One region of the Aeribacillus pallidus genome, then DNA from elsewhere that is predicted to be linked to it. Evidence: riboswitches for the same ligand, from Rfam matches in the RefSeq annotation. Region 1 holds a riboswitch; each other region holds the start of a gene.

Evidence for each region. Region 1 has a riboswitch for S-adenosylmethionine ahead of ABES52_RS15980 (Na+/H+ antiporter NhaC family protein). Riboswitches for the same ligand answer to the same signal wherever they lie in the genome.
Region 2: it holds a riboswitch for S-adenosylmethionine, as region 1 does, so the genes downstream of both, metK (methionine adenosyltransferase) here and ABES52_RS15980 (Na+/H+ antiporter NhaC family protein) in region 1, are expected to answer to the same signal.
Region 3: it holds a riboswitch for S-adenosylmethionine, as region 1 does, so the genes downstream of both, ABES52_RS11770 (ABC transporter permease) here and ABES52_RS15980 (Na+/H+ antiporter NhaC family protein) in region 1, are expected to answer to the same signal.
Region 4: it holds a riboswitch for S-adenosylmethionine, as region 1 does, so the genes downstream of both, ABES52_RS01370 (2,3-diketo-5-methylthiopentyl-1-phosphate enolase) here and ABES52_RS15980 (Na+/H+ antiporter NhaC family protein) in region 1, are expected to answer to the same signal.

The regions. Positions count from the first base shown of each region.
Region 1 covers NZ_JBCNBW010000081.1:1,472-6,976, forward strand. Annotated here, with positions in the region: gene yhbH (sporulation protein YhbH) at 1-594, shown strand, start outside; gene ABES52_RS15965 (DUF6612 family protein) at 849-1,691, shown strand; gene ABES52_RS15970 (matrixin family metalloprotease) at 1,921-2,535, shown strand; gene ABES52_RS15975 (hypothetical protein) at 2,556-3,278, shown strand; SAM riboswitch class I at 3,691-3,796, shown strand; gene ABES52_RS15980 (Na+/H+ antiporter NhaC family protein) at 3,912-5,234, shown strand; gene ABES52_RS15985 (GNAT family N-acetyltransferase) at 5,391-5,505, shown strand, end outside.
Region 2 covers NZ_JBCNBW010000003.1:12-5,516, reverse strand. Annotated here, with positions in the region: gene ABES52_RS00400 (efflux RND transporter permease subunit) at 1-1,537, shown strand, start outside; gene metK (methionine adenosyltransferase) at 1,748-2,950, opposite strand; SAM riboswitch class I at 3,260-3,400, opposite strand; gene pckA (phosphoenolpyruvate carboxykinase (ATP)) at 3,893-5,476, shown strand.
Region 3 covers NZ_JBCNBW010000052.1:47,394-52,898, reverse strand. Annotated here, with positions in the region: partial or broken gene ABES52_RS11775 (transposase) at 1-287, opposite strand, end outside; SAM riboswitch class I at 692-797, shown strand; gene ABES52_RS11770 (ABC transporter permease) at 961-1,626, shown strand; gene ABES52_RS11765 (ABC transporter ATP-binding protein) at 1,650-2,663, shown strand; gene ABES52_RS11760 (ABC transporter permease) at 2,632-3,372, shown strand; gene ABES52_RS11755 (ABC transporter substrate-binding protein) at 3,401-4,333, shown strand; gene ABES52_RS11750 (endonuclease I family protein) at 4,510-5,457, shown strand.
Region 4 covers NZ_JBCNBW010000005.1:311-5,815, forward strand. Annotated here, with positions in the region: gene ABES52_RS01360 (methylthioribulose 1-phosphate dehydratase) at 1-492, opposite strand, end outside; gene ABES52_RS01365 (2-hydroxy-3-keto-5-methylthiopentenyl-1-phosphate phosphatase) at 489-1,151, opposite strand; gene ABES52_RS01370 (2,3-diketo-5-methylthiopentyl-1-phosphate enolase) at 1,148-2,377, opposite strand; SAM riboswitch class I at 2,450-2,597, opposite strand; gene ABES52_RS01375 (pyridoxal phosphate-dependent aminotransferase) at 2,696-3,883, opposite strand; gene ABES52_RS01380 (carbon-nitrogen family hydrolase) at 4,043-4,825, shown strand; gene ABES52_RS01385 (DUF2087 domain-containing protein) at 4,872-5,450, opposite strand.

The sequences.
Region 1 (5,505 bases):
ATCTATCGAGAAGATTTAAAATTTAAAACGTGGAACGAAATAACGAAGCCAGATTCTAAAGCAGTTGTTTTAGCGATGATGGATACAAGTGGCTCGATGGGCGTATGGGAAAAATATATGGCACGTAGCTTTTTCTTTTGGATGATACGGTTTTTACGGACGAAATACGAAACGGTTGAAATTGAGTTTATTGCTCATCACACGGATGCGAAAGTCGTGACAGAAGAAGAGTTTTTCTCAAAAGGAGAAAGTGGAGGAACGATTTGTTCATCTGCTTACCGAATGGCGCTTGAATTAATTCATGAAAAATACGACCCTAATCGTTATAACATCTATCCGTTTCATTTTTCAGATGGCGATAATTTAACATCGGATAACGCCCGGTGTGTAAAGTTAGTGGATGAAATTATGAAACATTCCAACATGTTCGGTTACGGTGAAGTGAATCAATATAACCGACACTCGACATTGATGCAAGCGTATAAAAACGTGAAAAATGAAAAATTTAAGTATTACATTTTAAAACAAAAAGCGGACGTCTTTCACGCAATGAAAAGATTTTTCAAAAAAGATGAATCCAAACAACCCGTTTAAAAATGAAAGGGAATACCTTTCTTTTTTTTGGGCTATTTTTGTTTAATACGTTAATGTGTAATAGAAATGGGGTTTTTTGCACTAGGAATTTAGTCTTTGATTTCAGGAAATATTGCTCATAAATTACAGAACACTGTGAAATCTGGCTGTTTTTATTTTTTTAGCATTGAAAAAAAGTATATGTTATAGAAAAATAGTTAAGATCATGCGTTTTTCTAAAAAACGTAGAGAATAGGAAGTTAGGGGGAACCATATTGAAAAAACTACACGTATTATTGATGGCAAGCCTGTTCGCGATATTACTTGTGGCTTGCGGACAAGAAAAAGTAGCGAACAAAGAAGATGGAAGTACAGGGGGAAAACTGACAGCTGAAGACATACTAATGAAGTCAACAGAAGAGATGGCAGATGTAAAAAGTTATGCGATGAATATTGATGCGAATATTGACATGAATATAGATGGTGAACAAATGTCCATGCCGATGCAAATGGAAGGAAGATATACGGTCGATCCGTTCATGGGACATACGACAACAACAACTGCTTTGGAAGGAGAGGAATTTGCCGTCGATTCGTACTTTGATGGGGAAGCGGTCTACATGGATTTAGGAGGCATGTGGGCTAAAATGACGTTTGATACAGAAGAGCTTCCTGAAGATATAAAAGCACAACTTCAAGGATACGATCCATCTCAAGAAATTGAAGAATTAAAAGCTGTCTCTGATTATATTGATCTAAAAGAACAAGAAGGACAATATATCATCACGATTGATAGTTCCAATGATACGGTGAAAAAATTCATTCTAGAAAAAATGAATAGTTTAAACGGCGACATGATGATAACACACGATTCCGAACAAGCATTAGAAGCCATGAACATTCAAAGTTTATCTTATAAAGTGATGGTTGATAAAAATACATTTTTAGTTAGTCAATTAGAAATGTCGATGTCCTTAACGATCAATGATGGAGAGATGCCGGTCGATATGAAAATGGACATGACAACAAAATACAACCAATATAACGAAATTGAATCCATTGTTGTACCTCAAGAAGCCATTGAGCAAGCAATCGAGATGGACGGAAGTGCGATGTAACGATATAAAAGAGGTTGGCTACTGGCCGGCCTCTTTTTTGTAATTATTTAATGGAACTGAAGGGATGGATTAATTGGTAAAAAAATTTATTCAATGAATTGATCAAAGTCGCATAAAATATTTTAGAAAATTCTGTATTTATTATTGACTAAAATTTAATATATTATAAACTTAATTTATATTAAATATTTACTATTTTGAAAAAATATAGAAGGTGGGAGGCGATTTCATGCGGATGTTCCGTACATACGTAGGTAGAATGGTTGCATTCATTACACTACTAGGTACTTCATTTACCCTTTTCCTTCCAAGTAGTGCATCTGCTTACAATACTTACAACGATCATGTTTTAAATGGAGGGGTTGGAAACTACGGTAACAATAAAAGGTATTATTATATCACTTCATCGGCAAGTAGTTATGAAAGTTTAATTGACCAAGCGATGAATGAATGGATTTATACAACGGAGCGTGTCGGAATTACCACCCCAATTTCATATCGTAAAACAACTACCATGTCTCAAAGTGTTATGGATATTTACGCAGGAAGTTATTACCCGAGTTATATGGGAGTGTTAGGAGAAACTGAATTTTGGAAATATGATACGAAGTTAGACCCTTATCAAGAAAATTGGGGCTGGAACAAAATTAAATTAAATAATCCTAACTTTAATAATCTAAATAGTACAGATAGGAAAGGAACTATTGCTCATGAAATGGGGCATGCTTTTGGATTAGCTCACAACAACTCAAATCCATATGCTATCATGTGTCAACTAGGTTATGGTAGAAAAGTAAGCAATTCACAAGCTGATGATCTCCATGGCATTAATTATCTGTACTAATTTGGAAAGGAAGTGGAAATATGAAAAAAACGCTCTTCGGTGTGATTGCCTTTATCATTTTAGGAACAACTTTTTATATAAATGAAAGTCATTTTAACATCCAAAATGAATCCCTAACCGTTTCTGCCAAATCGGTAGCGGTAGAGGAAAATAGACTAGAGGAAGTAACAAGAAATGAAAGGATCGAAGAAGTCGTGACAGAAGTGGATTTTGAGAAGATATATAACAATGTCGAGGAACTTATGGAAGATGCAACAGTCATTATTGAAGGAAAGGTTTTAGAAACAAGCTCTGTTCATCATGAAGTTGGGGAAGATCGTGTCGTATTTACGAAAGTAAATGTAAAAGTTTCAAAAGTATATACTGGAGATGTAAAAGCAGGACAAGAGCTTACGTTTATTGAACCTGGTGGAATGATTACAAAAGAAGCAGCAGGTGTTGGGAAAAAATTTAAAGATTATCCAAAAGAAAAATTAAAAGAAAAGGTGAAGGTTGTTTTTAATGGTGTACCCAATATGGAAAAAAATGATAAGGTGTTATTGTTTGGTGTGAAATCTGATTTTCCGTTATTGGAAGAAGAACATTATGGTATTTTAGGAGCTCATCAAGGAAAATTTAACATCAAAAACGGCAAGGCTGCTAGATATGTTCCTGACAGTATGGATAACTATTTATCGTTAGAGATGGATGAACTTGATGTTGATGAAAAAATAAAGAAATTATTGAAAGAAAAAGATAAGTAACACTTTAATGAGTAATAATTCCACCGTAATGAGGTGGATTTTTTTTGTTAGGCTCTATCCTAAAATAACTGTGGATAACTTTTGCTGTTATTTTATTCATCGATGTGCCAATGGCAATTGGCATGAATGTCTGTTAAACGATACTATTGATATTTATATATTACGCTTGTAGCGGACGCTTTCCGCGGGGAAGCCGCAGGCCGCTTCCCTCGCTACGCTCAAGTAAGGGTCCTTGCGGCTTCTTGTTCCCGCTGGAGTCGCCGCCTTTAAAAATAAAACAGCCTTTTGTTATATAAAGTACATTATTTGGACCGATTGAATTTTCTATGAAAACACGAAAAAAATATTTGACTTCTCTACTTAATCGTATTAAAGTAATAAAAGTGTAAGTTGAATAGTGGTAGTGTAAGTCTTCTTATCAAGAGAGATGGAGGGACTGGCCCGAAGAAGTCTCGGCAGCGGACTCATTTATTGAGTGCTGTGCCAAATCCAGCAAGCGGATGCTTGAAAGATAAGAAGAGTGTTACTTATGTATAAACATAAGGCCTCTTCTTATTAAAAAGAAGGGGCTTTTTTCATACCTATATTGGCCGAACACTTACATTTGAGACATACAAGATAGGAGTGAACAAGTTGGAAAAGAAGCAAGGAAGTGTGTTGGCGTTATTCCCGTTAGTGGTGTTTTTATCATTGTTCATTGGTTCAGGAGTAATGACTGGAGATTTTTATCAATTGCCGGTGTTAGTAGCGGCTTTACTTGCTAGTGCTGTGGCGTTAGTGATGAACCGAAAAGAATCGTTTGGTGTCAAAGTTGAGCGTTTTGCCAAGGGAGCTGGACACCCGGATATTATGATTATGGTGTTGATTTTCTTATTAGCCGGGGCTTTTTCTGCGACGGCTAAAGGAATGGGGGCTGTGGAATCAACGGTTAATTTAGCATTATCAGTATTGCCTCAAAATATTATCATCGCTGGATTGTTTGTAATAGCGGCCTTTATTTCGTTATCGATGGGGACATCGATGGGAACGATTGCTGCCCTTGCACCGATTGGCGTCGGTATAGGGGAGCAAACCGGGATTTCGTTATCCGTTGCGATGGCAGCGGTTGTAGGTGGTGCCATGTTTGGTGATAACTTGTCCATTATTTCCGATACAACAATTGCTGCCGTTCGTTCGCAACAAACGAAAATGAAAGACAAGTTTAAAACAAACTTTTTTATTGTGTTACCAGCAGCTATTGTGACGATTTTACTTTTCATTTTTGTCACAAGCAGTCAAGAAGTACAAGTGACCATCGGTGAATTCCAATGGGTTAAAGTGTTACCATATGTAGGTGTGCTGATTGCTGCGATTGCAGGTGTGAACGTCATCGCGGTGTTAGCCGGTGGGATCGTTCTTGCTGGAGCAATTGGCTTGGTCGATGGTAGTTATACATTGTCAACTTTTGTAGGCAAAGTGGCTGAAGGATTAAACGGCATGGCGGAAATCGTTATTTTAACGATGTTGATTGGTGGTATCGTAGAAATCATTAAACATAACGGTGGCATTCAATTTTTACTCAACCTGGTGTCTAAAAATGTCCGTTCGCCAAAAGGAGCTCAATTTAGTATCGCTGGTTTGGTGAGTGCGACCAATTTCGCGACAGCCAACAACACGATTTCTATCATTGTAGCGGGTCCGCTAGCAAAACAAATTGCAGATCAATACGACATTGATGCCCGAAAATCGGCAAGTATTTTAGACATTTTTTCTTGTGCCATTCAAGGAATCATTCCATACGGCGCACAGTTGTTAGTTGCTGCGCAAATGGCGTCGTTATCACCGCTTGAAATTATTCCGTTTTCGTTCTATCCGATGTTAATCGCTCTTTGCGGTGCTTTAGCGATTGTATTTAATTTTCCTTCTGTAAAGGCGAAACCCGTACAATCCACGAAAGAGGTATATTTAAATAACTAATGTGTAGCAAGGACTAATCTTCCTTTAAGTAGGGAGGTTAGTCTTTTTTTAACCTGTCTGAATGGGGAACGAACGTACTTCTAAACAAATCAATTGTCTAATAAACAGGAATTTTATATAATCTTATTAAACTTCCAAAAGTTAGGAGGTTAATAAATGATTCGCCGTATGACACAAAGAGATATCCCGGCTGTACAGCATGTAGCTAGAGAAAGTTGGCATGCTACTTATGCAGGGATCATTCCAAAACACGTGCAGGATGATTTTTTAC
Region 2 (5,505 bases), on a different contig from region 1:
TTATCAATCAATCCTTCATTGGGCGCTTTCACATAAATTTATTGTATTGTTGGTATCTTTCCTTCTCTTTGTCGGTTCGATTACGGCTTATGTCATGTTGCCTAAAGCAAATGTGGAAGCTGATGATGAATCCATGGTAAGTATTGTGATGACTTTTCCGGCAGATTATGACCTAAAAAAAGCCGAGGAACAGGCAAAAGATTTTGAACAATTGTTATTAAAACAAGACAAAGCCAAAGAAGTGATGTTTCGAATGGGAGCGGCTTCCGAGGATGCCAGGTGGGGACAGGTAACAAAGGATAATGAAGCCACGTTCCTTCTTATGTTCGGAAAAGGGGTAGACATCGATCAATTTATTGAAAACATGAAATCACACAATAATGAATATAAGCCTGCTAAAATTGAATATTTAAAAAGCTCCTTAGGTTCTTTCGGGGGAGGAAGTACAATTGAGCTGAATGTGACGGCAACAAACGAAGAGGATTTAGTAAGAAGTACCGATTTAGTGATGGCAGAGTTAAAGAAAATGGATAGATTAGACAAAATTAAAAGCAATTATGAAGAGCTTCAAAATGAATGGGTGATAAAGGTAGACCATGAAAAAGCCGCACAATATGGGCTCACTCCGCAGCAAGTGGCGGAACAAATGAGGATGATTGTCAGCAGCACCCCGTTAGGAGAATTAACATTAAACGGGGAAAACATGATGATTGTGTTGGATTACAAGGATCATAAATTAATCAGTACAAATGAAATTTTGGATACCATGATCACTTCCCCTCTGGCAGGTCCGGTCAAATTAAAAGAGGTTGCAAATATAAACGAGGAGAAAATCAAAACAATTGTATTTCATAAAGATGGAAAAGAATCGATTCGAGTGACGGCAGAAATTGTATCTGAAGATATCAAAAAAGTTGGAACAGAACTTAACAAAATGATTGCAAATTTAAACCTTCCAGATGACGTGAAGGTAGAAATAGCAGGAGCTACCGAGTCACAGCAAGAAACCTTTATGGATTTATTTAAAATTATGGGTATTGCTATTGTCCTTGTATACTTAATTATGGTTATTACATTTGGGCAGGCAAGAGCACCTTTCGCCATTCTTTTCTCTTTGCCGTTAGCGGTAGTCGGCAGTATTTTAGGTTTAGTTGTAACAAGAACACCAGTGGATTTTAATGCTTTAATAGGTGCGTTAATGCTCATTGGAATTGTTGTGACGAATGCCATTGTACTCCTTGAACGTGTCCTGCAAAACAAACAAAAAGGCATGATTACAAGAGAGGCATTGCTTGAAGCAGGTTCCACCCGTCTCCGTCCAATTATCATGACGGCTGTTACCACCATTGTTGCCATGCTCCCGTTAGCATTAATCCAAGCGGAAGCAGGAAGTATGGTGACGAAAAGTTTAGCAGTTGTCGTAATCGGTGGTTTGACGGTTTCAACGCTGCTGACACTAGTTGTTGTTCCAGTTATGTATGAATTATTGATTGGTTCGGGATTAAAGAAAAAGAAGAAAAATGAAACTCTCGATTAAAACGAAGTAGTACGATAACGAAAATGGATGATGTGGGGAATTGATAATCTGTGCAAAAAATGACCATGATTCATGTTTAACAATTTTATTCTTTTTTTACCCTAAATTGTGCCTAAACCATAACAATTATTATAGAGCCTTTTCATAATTCCAGAAAAGAAAAAGAGCTATATCCTAATCAAGGAGATAGCTCTTTTTAGTCCTTCATTATTATTGATTTAAAGCTTGCTCACGAAGAGCTTCTGCTTTATCGGTACGCTCCCATGGAAGGTCAAGGTCGTTGCGTCCGAAGTGACCGTATGCCGCTGTTTGTTTATAAATTGGGCGACGAAGGTCAAGCATTTTAATAATACCAGCTGGACGTAGGTCGAAGTTGTTACGAACGACTTCGATTAATACGTCTTCAGATACTTTTCCAGTACCGAATGTATCAATAGAAATTGATACTGGTTTCGCAACACCGATGGCATATGCAAGTTGAACTTCACATTTATCTGCAAGACCAGCTGCTACGATGTTTTTCGCTACGTAACGAGCAGCATATGCTGCAGAGCGGTCAACTTTTGTTGGGTCCTTACCAGAGAATGCACCACCGCCGTGACGAGCGTATCCACCGTACGTGTCAACAATAATTTTACGTCCTGTTAATCCAGCATCACCTTGAGGACCACCGATGACGAAACGTCCTGTTGGGTTGATGAAATATTTCGTATTTTCATCGATCAGTTCTTTTGGAACAACTGGCTCGATAACATATTCTTTAATATTACGTTGAATTTGATCTAAGCTAATTTCTGGGTGATGTTGTGTAGATACAACGATTGTATCAATTCGAACCGGTTTGTCATTTTCATCGTATTCAACCGTCACTTGCGTTTTTCCGTCTGGACGTAAGTATGGAAGAATTTCTTCTTTACGAACTTCTGTAAGACGACGAGCTAATTTGTGTGCAAGGGAAATTGGTAATGGCATTAATTCTTTCGTTTCGTTACATGCAAAACCAAACATTAACCCTTGGTCGCCCGCACCAATTGCTTCGATTTCTTCATCTGTCATTTGTCCTTCACGTGCTTCTAACGCTCTGTCAACACCCATTGCAATGTCAGGGGATTGTTCATCGATAGAAGTCAATACGGCACAAGTTTCCGCATCGAAACCATATTTCGCACGAGTGTAACCAATTTCTTTAACTGTTTCACGAACAATTTTTGGAATATCAACATACGTGGATGTTGTAATTTCTCCGCTTACAAGTACTAAACCAGTTGTTACAGAAGTTTCACATGCAACACGAGCATTTGGATCTTTTGCTAAAATAGCGTCAAGAATGGCGTCAGAAATTTGGTCACAAATCTTATCTGGATGACCTTCTGTAACAGATTCAGACGTAAAAAGACGACGTTTCTTTGTCATCTGATGGATCCTCCTTTGTTATGATTTTTTAAAAAAGCAGCAGCTCCCTCGAGTCATTGAACCAACGCATAAAACGGTAATGTAACATATGCACCTGTTCATTCATTGGTCCTTTCATGCCCGTATCTTTTACTGCTTCATCGTCACGGTACTCATTTCCCTTAGTAGTATGAAGTAAACCTATCATTTTTATCAATGTGAAAAGAAGTGGCGTTTGCATTAAAGGCACGATTCTTTGGCAAAATAAAAAAACCTTTCCTTTTTAAATATCTTCTAGAGGAAAGGTTGATTGTGTCATCATGCCTTTCACTCTTATCGTTCAAGGCCTCGCCTTGCAACAGGTTAGCACCTTTGCTCGGAATATGGGATAGTCTCGAAAATCCCATCTCCCTCAATGAGCAGGTTGCTGGGTTTCATAGGGCCTGTCCCTCCACCAGCTCGGGATAAGAGTATCCGTTCAAGGTAAAATCTTATCGTATTTTGTCAAAGCGTGTCAACAAAATTTTCATATTTTTATACAGCAAAATCATGCCAATGTGTGATTGCTTTGATGAACACTAAAATTGTCTGATTACTTTTGTAAAAGGTCCTTGTAATGATCATATTGTCCGTGAATTGTCTTCGTTTGTCCACAAAATGAACATTTTGTCCAAATGTCAACTATAGGATGTATGAGTCTATTCGCCTACTTTTTACAAAACAAGAGACAGTAGCTGCTACATTCCACATTCGTTCTAATATAATATAGAGTGTGACAAAAACAATACAAAATTCCCCTTACTGACAAAACAGAGACAGGAAATTGTGACAAAAAATAAAACATTTTAAAAAAATATTGTAAATAGTATAGATTATTTACATAAATGTGTTATACTGTTTTTAAGGAACAAAGGGGTTAACGATATATCATTATAAAATCACGAAAAGGAAGGGTTTCGCCGTATGAATTCTGTTAGTCTTTCGAACTTAAAAGAGTTGCTTACTGGTCAAAATGTTCGTGTTCAATTATCAGTTCCACGACTAGTGGAAAAAGTGTTAAGCCGTGGAGAAGGGGTCCTTTCTTCTACTGGAGCGGTTCGTGCAGAAACAGGAAAATATACAGGTCGGTCACCTAAAGACAAATTTATTGTCGAAGAACCTTCTGTTAAAGATAAAATTGATTGGGGTTCCGTAAACCAACCAATTTCACCAGAAGCATTTGATAAATTATATAATAAAGTTATTCAATACTTAAAGGAAAAGGACGAAATTTTTGTCTTCAAAGGATTTGCCGGAGCTGATGAAAAATATCGTTTGCCGATCCAAGTCGTAAACGAATATGCTTGGCATAACTTATTTGCCCATCAATTATTCATTCGCCCGACACAAGAAGAGCTAGAAAATCACCATGCAGAATTTACGGTGATTTCTGCACCGAATTTTAAAGCCAATCCAGAAGTGGATGGAACAAGATCTGAAACGTTCATTATTATTTCTTTCGAACGTCGTACAGTATTAATCGGTGGTACTGAATACGCTGGAGAAATGAAAAAATCGATTTTCTCTGTAATGAATTACATGTTACCAGAGCAAGACATTCTTTCCATGCATTGTTCAGCAAACGTTGGCTTAGAAGGAGATGTCGCGCTATTCTTCGGACTTTCTGGTACGGGTAAAACGACTTTATCCGCTGATCCAAACCGTCGTTTAATCGGTGACGATGAGCATGGCTGGGGTCCAAACGGTGTGTTTAACATCGAAGGTGGATGCTACGCGAAATGTATCGGATTATCTCGTGAAAAAGAGCCACAAATTTATGATGCGATTCGTTTCGGTTCCGTCTTAGAAAATGTTATTTTAGATGAAGAGACACGTGAACCAAATTACGATGACAATACGTTAACAGAAAATACCCGGGCTGCTTACCCAATTCAAGCGATTGATAACATTGTTGATCCAAGTATTGCCGGCCATCCAAACACAATCATCTTCTTAACAGCGGATGCGTTTGGTGTATTACCACCAATCAGTAAACTATCCAAAGAACAAGCGATGTATCACTTCTTGAGCGGTTATACATCCAAATTAGCGGGAACAGAGCGTGGAATTACGTCACCACAAGCAACGTTCTCCACATGCTTTGGTTCACCATTCTTACCATTACCAGCGACGCGGTATGCAGAAATGCTCGGTAAGAAAATCGATGAGCACAACGTAAAAGTATTCCTTGTAAACACTGGTTGGACAGGTGGAGAATATGGTGTTGGTAGCCGTATGAAACTAGCATATACACGCGCCATGGTACAAGCGGCCTTAGAAGGAGAATTAGATCACGTCGAAACAATTAAAGACGAAATTTTTGGCCTAGAAATTCCACTTCACGTCCCAGGTGTTCCAGATGATGTACTTCAACCACAAAAAACTTGGGCGGACCCTGAAGCATACGAAAAGAAAGCGAAAGAATTAGCAGCGAAATTCCGTGAAAACTTTAAAAAATTCTCTAACGTACCAGCAGAAATCGAACAACTTGGCGGTCCGTTAAAATAAGAAAAAAGAGGTCTCCTAAATGGTATTAT
Region 3 (5,505 bases), on a different contig from region 1:
AGAGCTTTTTTTAGCATTTCTACTTCCGCTTCAAGACGCTTGATTTTCGTTTCAGGATCTTCTGGACGAGTTCTCGGTCTTCCTTTTCCTGGACCTTTTGCCTTCCCGCGTTTTTCCTCCAGACCTTTCATTCCTTCTTTGTCATAGTGTTCTACCCATCGACGTACCATGGTATGATCAATCCCTAACTCTTTAGCCACCGATTTGTAGCCCATGCCCTCTTTTTTATATAGATCCACAGCTTTCTTTTTAAACTTTACATCATATGTTTTTCGTATTTTCCCCATAGAAAAAATCCCCTCCATAGTAGACAGATTAATGTGCTTTCTTTTTTCTGTCTACTATAAGGGGATCATATCAGACAGCAGGGGGGGTTTTTATGCAAGCCTAACTAGGGTTTATTTTTTATTAAGACGATAACCCTCGATGATAAAAAGGAAATAAATCATAAAAGGCGAAATAATAATTAGCACTTGTTTAAGCCGAGGTTTAAATAAACGTTTGTTTAATTAAGAGGATCCAACCTGTTACGATCCCCAAATGGGCTTGACAGAAAAACGAAATAGTATGTATATTGTAAATATTATCAAATTGTTACGAAATTTATAAAATCATATATTTATTTGATTATTTGTTCAAGTGAATAACAAGATTGATTGTTTTTAAAACCAACTAAATATATAAGCATAATTTCTTATCTAGAGAGGTGGAGGGACTGGCCCGATGAATCCTCGGCAACAGATTCTGTATAGAATACTGTGCCAATTCCAGCAAGCAATACGCTTGGAAGATAGGAAAGGATGACAATGCTTCTTTGTGTATGTAAAGGATCATTCTCAGCCTCTTTCTATTTTCCAGAAAGAGGCTTTTTATTTTAACAAAGACTATTTCACTCTGAATCTAACAACAGATTTCAAAAGGGAGAACAAGAGCCATAAATTTGATTAAAGGAGGAGCTATATGGAAAGGGTTATACAATTTTGGGATTATATATTCGCTAATCAACAACAGATTATTTCGTTAACCTGGGAACATTTTCAGCTTGTTGGTTTGTCTTTAGTTATTGCTATTGCAATTGGTGTCCCCATAGGTGTTATGTTGACAACAAATGAAGAATTAGCAGAAACAGTCCTACAAGTTACAAATATGATTATGACCATTCCTAGCATTGCTCTTTTTGGATTAATGATGCCGATTCTCTCCTTGATTAACCAAGGAATTGGGTTTCTACCAGCTATTATCGCATTAGTTTTGTATTCACAGCTTCCTATTATTCGTAATACATACCTTGCAATAAAAAATGTGAATCCATATATTCGAGACGCAGCTATTGGATTGGGAATGACTAAAGTACAGCGGCTTTTAAAAGTGGAAATTCCAAACGCTCTTCCTATCATGTTAGCAGGTATTCGCACAGCGGTTGTATTAAATATTGGAATCGGGGCAATTGCTGCCTTTGTTGGAGCAGGTGGATTAGGAGTTCTTATTAATCAAGGAATATCCAGAACTCATCCAGATATGATTCTTGCCGGTAGTTTATTGATTTGTATCATATCACTAATTGCCGACAGCCTACTTGGATGGTTACAAAAACGATTTACCCCTATGAATTTACGAGATAAATAGAACAGTTATCGGAGGTACATACAATGATCGAATTTAAACATGTTTCCAAAATATATAACAAACATGTCACAGTTCTAAAAGACATTAACCTATCTGTACCTAGAGGAAAAATTGTTGTGTTACTAGGACCATCAGGGTGTGGGAAAACCACTTTACTCAGAATGGTGAATCGGCTTGTTTCTCTGTCAAAAGGAGAGATTTTTATTAACGGAAAAGAAATTCATCATTTTAATGAAATTGAACTTCGCCGGAAAATCGGTTATGTGATTCAACATCACGGCTTATTCCCAAATATGACGATTGAACAAAACGTGATGATTGTACCTACTTTATTAAGATGGAACAGCAAACAAAAACAGAAACGATTTAGTGAATTAATGGAATTGATTGGACTTGATCCCGATGAATATCGCAAAAGATATCCTCACCAATTATCAGGTGGGCAACAGCAGCGAATTGGTATTGCTCGAGCAATGGCAGCTGATCCACCAGTCATGTTAATGGATGAACCGTTTAGTGCACTAGATCCTGTCATACGTACTCACTTGCAAGATGAGTTTTTAAAAATTCAAAAACAAGTAAAGAAAACCATTTTGTTTGTCAGTCATGATATTGATGAAGCAATAAAGCTGGGTGATTATATTGCTATTTTAAATAATGGGCAATTAATACAATATGATACTCCAAGTCGTCTGTTGCTCTCTCCTAAAAATGAGTTCGTGGCAAATTTCATTGGGAAAGATCGTACATTCAAACAACTTAGCCTTTATACAATTGCCGATTTAATGAAAGAAGGCTATGTTCGACAAGTAGAAAACCATTTAATTTCTGAAACCATCTCGATTGACACAAACCTGCGTGAAGCGTTATCAAAATTACTTTTTAATTCAAATGAACAAGCGATCATTATAAATGGACAACAACCTGTTGGGATTGTTCATAGCCAAGATATTAAACATTTTTTACACAGCCTTACTCATAAACCGATTAGAAAGGAAGTGAACTATGAAGAAAAAAATCTTGTCAAATCTTTTTAAGTTTATTTGCTTATTGTGTTCACTTATTTTTCTTATTTGGGCCTATCAAAGTGGGAACTTTCAGCTTATTTTTGATTATCCAGATGAATTCATAGTTCTTTTTTCTGAACATCTGAAACTTGTTACACTCTCATCGGCACTTGCCATCTTCACTTCAATTCCTGTTGGCATTTTTATAACAAGAGAAAGATTCAAAAAGTTTGAATGGGCTTTTCTCAATCTTGCTAATATCGGGCAAGCTGTACCAAGTATAGCTGTTTTAGCACTTATTATGTTAGTTTTAGGAATCGGTCTGTATTCTGCTGTTATTGCATTATTTATGTATTCCCTCTTACCGATTTTACGAAATACCGTAGAAGGCATTAAATCCATTGATAACCAGTTGTTGGATTCAGCTAAAGGTATGGGACTAACACCAACACAAATTCTATTTCGAATTGAGATTCCAAATGCCCTACCAACTATGATGGGTGGCATTAGGACAGCAGTTGTACTGAATATTGGAAATGCTGCCTTAGCGTATTTAATCGGTGGTGGAGGATTAGGAGATTATATTTTTACAGGTATTGAAATGCTCGATAGTACATATCTTCTCTCAGGAGCCGTTCCTGTTACTTTAATGGCAATCATTGCAGATTCTAGTTTACGTCTTATAGAAAGGTTCATTACGTCAAAAGGAGTTCGCTTAAGACAATCTGCAATCAATTAAAATTTATTTTTTTAGGAGGGTACTCGTCATGAAAAAATTACTTTATTTCGTCTTTATTTTTTTACTAGCTTTGTTTGTTTTAACCGGATGCAAAAATAGTGAAACAGCGTCAGGAGATGACAAGAAAGACGATACCATTGTTGTAGGGACAAAATATCATACAGAATCTTACATTTTATCAAAAATTACAGCTCTATATTTAAAAGATAAAGGATATCAAATTGAAGAAGCTGGCCAAATGGGAGGTCAACTATCTCGTAAGGCTCTAGAAAATGATCAAATTGATCTTTATTGGGACTATACCGGAACAGCGTTAGTGACTTATTTAAAGCAAGACACGATTTCAGATCCAAAACAAGCATACGAAAAACTTGCAAAAATCGATAAAGAAAAGAACGACATTATTTGGTTAAGTCCTGCTGCTTTTAATAATACATTCGCTCTTTTATTAAAAGAAGAAAAAGCAAAAGAACTTGGTATCGAAACGATTAGTGATTTAGCTGCTTACGTAAATCAAAATCCTGGAAAATTAACATTTGCTACAAACGCTGAATTTGCGAGCCGTCCTGATGGCTTAAAAGGAATTGAAAAAGAATATGGTTTTAAATTTGGATCTAAGAATGTGAAAAAAATGGAGACAGGCTTACCTATTCAAGCATTAAGCAATGGTGAAGTGGATGTAGCAGTTGCCTATTCAACAGATGGAAGAATTAAAGCGTATAACTTAAAAGCCTTAAAAGATGATAAAACCTTCTTTCCTGCTTATAACGGTATGGTCACAACTCGTGCAGATGTATTACAACAACATCCAAATCTTGAAAAAGAATTAAAACCAATTGTAGATAAATTAGACGATGAAACGATCACAAATTTGAACTATCAAGTAGATTTCGAAAAGAAAAGTGTTGAAGAGGTAGCAAAGAACTGGTTATTACAAAACGGATTTATTAAATCAAAATAAGGATTCTGGTGTTAATGTAATCCCCCTGCTGATTAGCAGGGGGATTTTTATCCTCGATGATAAAAAGGAAATAAATCCTAAATGGCGAAATAATTATTTAAGACAAGGTCTAAATAAACGTTTGTTTAATCCAAGATCTAAATAAACGTTTGTTTAATTAAGGGGGCATTCCATTGATGGAAAATGAGGAGAGACAACTGCAACAATTAGTGGTGAAATTTTTCTCCGAACAACAAGAAAGGCAAGTGAACGATCGTCTTCGCACTTCGCTTCTTTTATTAAAAAATCAAGAGAAAGTTCGGCAAGATCCTACCCATTATTATAATGAAGAAAGTGATATAAAAGACATTCAAACCTATTATAAAGATGTTAGCCATCCAAATAAATCTGCGACGGAATTGTTTCACCTTTTTCATGAACTAGTCAAAACAACGCATAAAAACCAATTACCTTATTCCATCAGTAAAGACCGCTATTTATATACGTGGGTCGATTTGCAACCGGATGGATCGGTGAAAAGTATTTATTCTGGGGAAAAAGAGGATCCGCAAAAGCTCATTCAGGAAGACTTTTTAACGAATCAAAAAAGGTATGTCCAATTCCAATCCCTTTTAAAACAAGTGAAAAAGAAGGGCTCTACCTTATTGAAAAAAATGAAAATTATTGATAGGGAACTAAAGTATAATACAGAACATATTGTTCCCCAATCTTGGTTTCATGCACGTGAACCAATGAAAGGTGATTTGCATCATTTATTTGTCTGTCAACCTGCTTGCAATTCAAGAAGGTCCAATTACCCCTATGCTGACTTTTCTTTTTATCAACCCGAATTACCAACAGAAAAAATCCGCAATCATTGTGGGATCGTCATAGATGGACGCTTCGAACCTGAACACGGAAAAGGCGCCGCTGCTCGAGCGATGCTGTACTTTCTTTTACGCTACCCAAAGGCCATCAAAAAAAGCTTCTTAGAACAAATCGATCTTCGTTTACTCATCCAATGGCATGAAGCATTCCCTATCACCATTTATGAAAAACACCGCAACCAAGCCATTTATCACATTCAAGGAAACCGTAACCCGTTTATTGATTTTGCAGATTTAGTACATCAAATTTGTTTCTGAGTGGGTAAAAATTCGACAGGCGTTGACTAAGGTGAAAAGATAGTTGAT
Region 4 (5,505 bases), on a different contig from region 1:
CGCCCCTTTATCTGCTGATACGTGTTGACTAAATTCTTTCGCAAGCCTTTTTAGATCGGCATAATTATAAATAATCGGAATGGTTAACACGGCGTCTTCTTCCCACATGTCAAACGCTTTAATTAATTCTTGGCCACTAAAAGAAATATGACCTTGATTTCCGTATAATTCGGAAATCACATTGTTAGCGATGGTGTGCACGTGCAAACTGCATCCAGCATTTGTTTTCCGATAAATCTCGCAATGAATCAACGTTTCTGCTGATGGACGTAAATGCGTTTTTTCGACCGCTTTTCCAAATTCATTGACGAGTAAAAAGTCTTCATCGGTCCGCTTGCGCTTATCTTTACCGCTTGCTGTTACATAAAATAAGAGAGGGTCATCCGTCACTTTGATAGACAAATTTCCACTTGTCCCCATAAACCAATCCCGTTCCGCTAATTCATCTTTGATATCAGCTAACTCGTTCCATTTTTCTTGAAAGATGGTCATATGTTCACCTCCAACAACTGTTCAATAACATAAATACAATCAAAGAAATTTTCAAACGGGGCATGAGGAAGCTCATGCTCTCTACATTTTTCTAACAATAATCCTCTCGCTAAAACAAAATCGGCTAATTGGGCAGCTTTCCAATCGGTGATGGAATCGCCAATAACTACTCTGTAGGTTGAATTTTGACTAATGGAACGAATAAGGGACGGTTTACAACAACCGCACCCACCTAAACAATCGTCATCACATGGATACGGCCACTCAATTCGAATCGTATCTCCAGTAAAATTTCCTCGATTGCAATAAATGTTGGTAATCCCTTTATAAGGGGACAGTAACGGATTCACGAAAAAGTCGATACCTCCGCTTACAACATAGAAGGGAATATTACGTTTGTTGGTAAAGTGAACAAATTCAGCAAACCCTTCACGAATCGTAGCTTTTTCTAACAAATATTGAACAATGTCCTCTTTTAGTGACGTAGGAAGAAGGGAAAACATTTTTCCAACTCCTTCTTGTATGGACATTTGTTCGGATAGCACCGCGTTTTTTAACGATTCCCAAGAAGAAGGGGCAAATTGTTCCATGAGGGAGATTATGTTGTCCTGTTCAGTAATCGTTCCATCAAAATCACAGAATATAGCTATAGAACTCATGATGATGTCACCTCCACTGTCCCCCAAAGGGATAACGCTTCTTGCAATTCTGGATGCTCATTTGCTGCTTCCTGTAACGGCTTATTTTGCAAAACAGCCTCTATCGCTTGTCGAAACGCCCTTCCACCTCCTTGTGCTCCTTGTGGATGACCATGGATGCCACCACCTGCATTAATGACTTGATCATACCCAAAATCATGGATTAGAGCAGGTACCAAACCGGGATGAATCCCTGCCGATGGGACCGGGAATGTACGTTTATACACGTGATTTTTCACTAATTCATCTCTAATGTGGAGCGCTTCCTCTTTTTTGAGCGCAACCGAACCATATGGAGATGGAAAGAGGGAAAAATCTGCTCCGGCATAGCGCAACAACTTTCCAAGTAAAAGAGAATGGGACAAACCATAAATGAGGGAAGAAGTCAATGCTCCGCTAAAAGCAGGATGTGCCATAATTGGGACGTTCACTTCATCGTCTTCAGTTAGCTGCTGTAAAATATCCAACCCATACGTAAATACATTGAATAACAACACATCTGCCCCTAATTCAGATGCACGTCTCGCCCGGTCAATGATGTCTTTTGTCCGACCAGAAAGATGAACCGCATACCACGTTCGATGTCCTGTTTCTTCATACACATGATTTAGCACCTTCTTCCCTTCAACAATCCGCTGTTCAAAAGGCGTAAGGTCATTTTGGAACAAAATTTCATCATCTTTTACTAAGTCCACACCACCAAGCGCTTGTTCTTTTAGTTGCGACAACAGGTATGGTAAGTCGCGGCCAATCACCCCTTTAAAAATGCTCATCACAAGTGGTCGATCCAATACTTGTAACCCTTCTCGAATTTTCTTGATTCCAAAACGCGGGCCTGGGAATGACGGAAATAATTCATCCGGAAACGATACATCCACTAATTTGATTTCTCCGTCTAATGAAAGCTTCCCAAACACAGTCGTTAAGATGGAAGGAAAATCGGTCGTAATATTAACGATAGGATACCCAATTCGGACATAACCAGTTACTTTTTCTGTCTCTCCTTTCTCAAGTCCAACTTCTTCCACTGAAAGAACTTCACCTTTGTGCTTTTTCAGTTGTTCTTTTTCAAGCAAAGGTAAATTCGTCCAAGAACCAACTGTCATACCAAGTGCAATCTGTTCGGCCTTTTTCAAAAACGAACCGGGCTTTCCCCTCATTTTGTAAGTAGCAATAAGATAGGACATCTTGCTCCTCCTTTTTCAAATCAAATAAAAAAACCTCTTCGATAAGAAGAGGTTGCGTTTCTATCCACCATCTTCTTATCTCTCAGCATAACGCTGCAAGAATTAGCACCGTGCCTTGCGGATGTTACATCCGGCGCCTTAAGCGCCCCACCTCGCGATGGTATTACGGTCGGTTGCCGGGTTTCATCGGGCTCGTCCCTCCACCTACTCTTGATAAGAAATTCTTACGTATTCAATTTTCATATAATTTAAATTAATTCGAATTATGCCATCTCCTAGAAAAATTGTCAATATTTTTTTCACCAATTATCTTAATTGCTACGATTTAAATAAACGGAGTGCATCCATTCGTTCAATGGCTTCCACTAGTCGTTTTTCTTCTGCTAACAGTCCTACACGCACGTACCCTTCCCCATATTGTCCAAATCCAACTCCCGGAGCCACAGCGACATGAGCTTTTTCTAATAACAATTGGAAAAACTCCATAGAAGTATAGCCATTCGGCACATTCAGCCAGGCAAAAAAAGTGCCTTTCGGTTGAGTTACATTCCAGCCAATTTGATGAGCAGCTTCAATCAACGTATTTCTCCGTTTTTCGTACGTTTGTACCAGGTCTCTCACCGCCTGTTGGGAGGAAAGAAGCGCGTGGGCGGCAGCTTCTTGAATCGCACCGAAAAGACTCACATACATATGGTCTTGATATTGCTCAAGAGCTTGAATGACGGAGCGATTGCCAATTGCAAAAGCGACCCGCCAGCCAGCCATATTGTATGTTTTTGACAATGTATAAATTTCAATGCCAACTTCTTTCGCCCCTTCTGCCTGTAAAAAGCTAATCGGCTTTTGTCCATCAAAGCCGATCGCTCCATATGCGAAGTCGTGCACAACACAAATTCGATGCTTTTCCGCTAAGCGTACCGTTTCTTCAAAAAAGCTGAGATCAGCGGTCGCCCCTGTTGGATTGTTCGGATAGTTTAAAAACATGAGTTTTGCTTTTTCAAGTACATGAGGATTTATAAAATCAAATTCCGGTAGAAATTGAGACTCTTCCCGAAGAGGCATCAACTCGTAAGATGCTCTGGCCATCGCTAGTCCAGATAAATAGTCTGGATACCCGGGGTCCGGAAGAAGGGCAATATCGCCAGGGTTTAATAGACAAATAGGTAATTGAACGAGTCCAGCTTTCCCTCCAAAAAGAACAGCCACCTCATGTTTCGGATCGATCTTTACCCCATATTCTTGTTTGTAAAAGGTCGCCACTGCTTCTTTCAAATAATCAAATCCTCGAAAAGGTGCATATTTATGATTCAATGGATTTTGAACCGCTTCTTGCATTTTTTCGACGATATGCGCTGGAGTTGGTAAATCAGGATTCCCTTGGCCTAAATTTATGACATCATGCCCTTGGGCAACCTTTGCGCTTACTTGTTTCACTAAATTAGCGAAAAATTGCTTCGGTAATTGTTGGATTATTTGTGATGGTTCATAAATAGTCAAATTTTCCACCTTCTTCACATTCCATTCGCTATTTTAATCAAGGTAACTCTTTTGCTTTTCATTTCTAGTGAAACATGATATAACGATTGTTAAGAAATGTAAAGAGCAAAAATTTATTATTTTTATACTTTTTAAACATACTTGAAGAAAATATGAGGAGGACAGAAAGTGAACTATCGACTTGCTTTATTCCAAATGGATATCCAATTGGGAAAACCAGAAGAAAATATAAAAAAATTACAAGAAAGTCTCCCTGTAATCGTCGAACAAGGCTGTGATATATTGGTTTTACCAGAACTTTGGACAACAGGTTACGATCTTTCGAGATTGCGAAATATTGTTCAAGAAGAAGGTGCCGATGTCCGGCAAATGATTCAACAGTTAGCAAAAATATATGGTATTCATATCATTGCAGGTTCGATTCCTTTTAAAAAAGGGGAAACGATTTCAAACACGCTGCTTGTCGTCAATCGAGATGGGGAAGAAGTGAAGCATTATAGTAAACTACATCTCTTTCAACTGATGGACGAACATAAATTTTTAACGAGTGGAGATACAGACGGTCTGTTTTCTTTAGATGGGGAGACATTTGCTGGGGTCATTTGTTATGACATTCGCTTTCCTGAATGGATTCGAAAACATGTATTACTTGGAGCAAAAGCAATCTTTGTCGTAGCAGAGTGGCCTTTACCACGACTGGACCATTGGCGTACCTTACTTCAAGCACGAGCGATTGAAAACCAATGTTTTGTGATTGCTTGCAACCGGGCAGGCAATGATTCTGCTAATACGTTTGCTGGCCATTCCATGATCGTCAATCCGTGGGGAGAAGTGATTGTTGAAGCAAGCGAAATAGAACAATGCATCTATGGAACGATTGAACTAGATGATGTAGAACGCATTCGTCAAAAAATTCCGGTATTCCAAGACCGGCGTCCGGAATTTTATTAATTATAAGATCGGCTGACGTTTCTATTTGAAAGTCAGCCTTCTTCACTTATTCAAGTGTTGCCCACATTTCTTTTGGATTCAATTCATAAATACCATTTTCCCGATACATGTAATGATTAATGATGAACTCACGACGAATGGTCGCATAGTCTTCATGAAACCTCTTAATATACTCATTAATTTCTTTTTCCTCGTACTTTCTTCCTATTTCTAGTCCTCGAATGATGTGTTCAAACACGATTAATTTCTTCTTTCGCTGCGCTGGAATAGCCTTTAATTTCCCTTCTGGTGTAAAGAAATTTTGAATAACTTTTTGCTTTTCCAATTCAAGTGACGTCATATCTCTTTCCTCCTTTTGTTTGGCTAACTGGAGGAGCGCCATTCCGTGGTGCGACAGGACGGAACGGTTTAAATGGTAATAAATCGTGTTTTTATCTCTTCGTTGGAATACTAAATTCACTTCTTTGAGCTTTTGCAGATGATGCGTAATTGTTGGTGCCGTTAAACCTAATTTACCGGCAATCGCCTGACCATGTAGCGGACCATTGGCCAACAATGTAACAATTCGAATGCGTGTCGCGTCCCCGATTGCTTTAAAAAAAGCAATAGATTTACCTAGCTGCATAACACCCCTCCTATTTCGATATATATCTAATTTGACAAATATCTAATTAGATGAT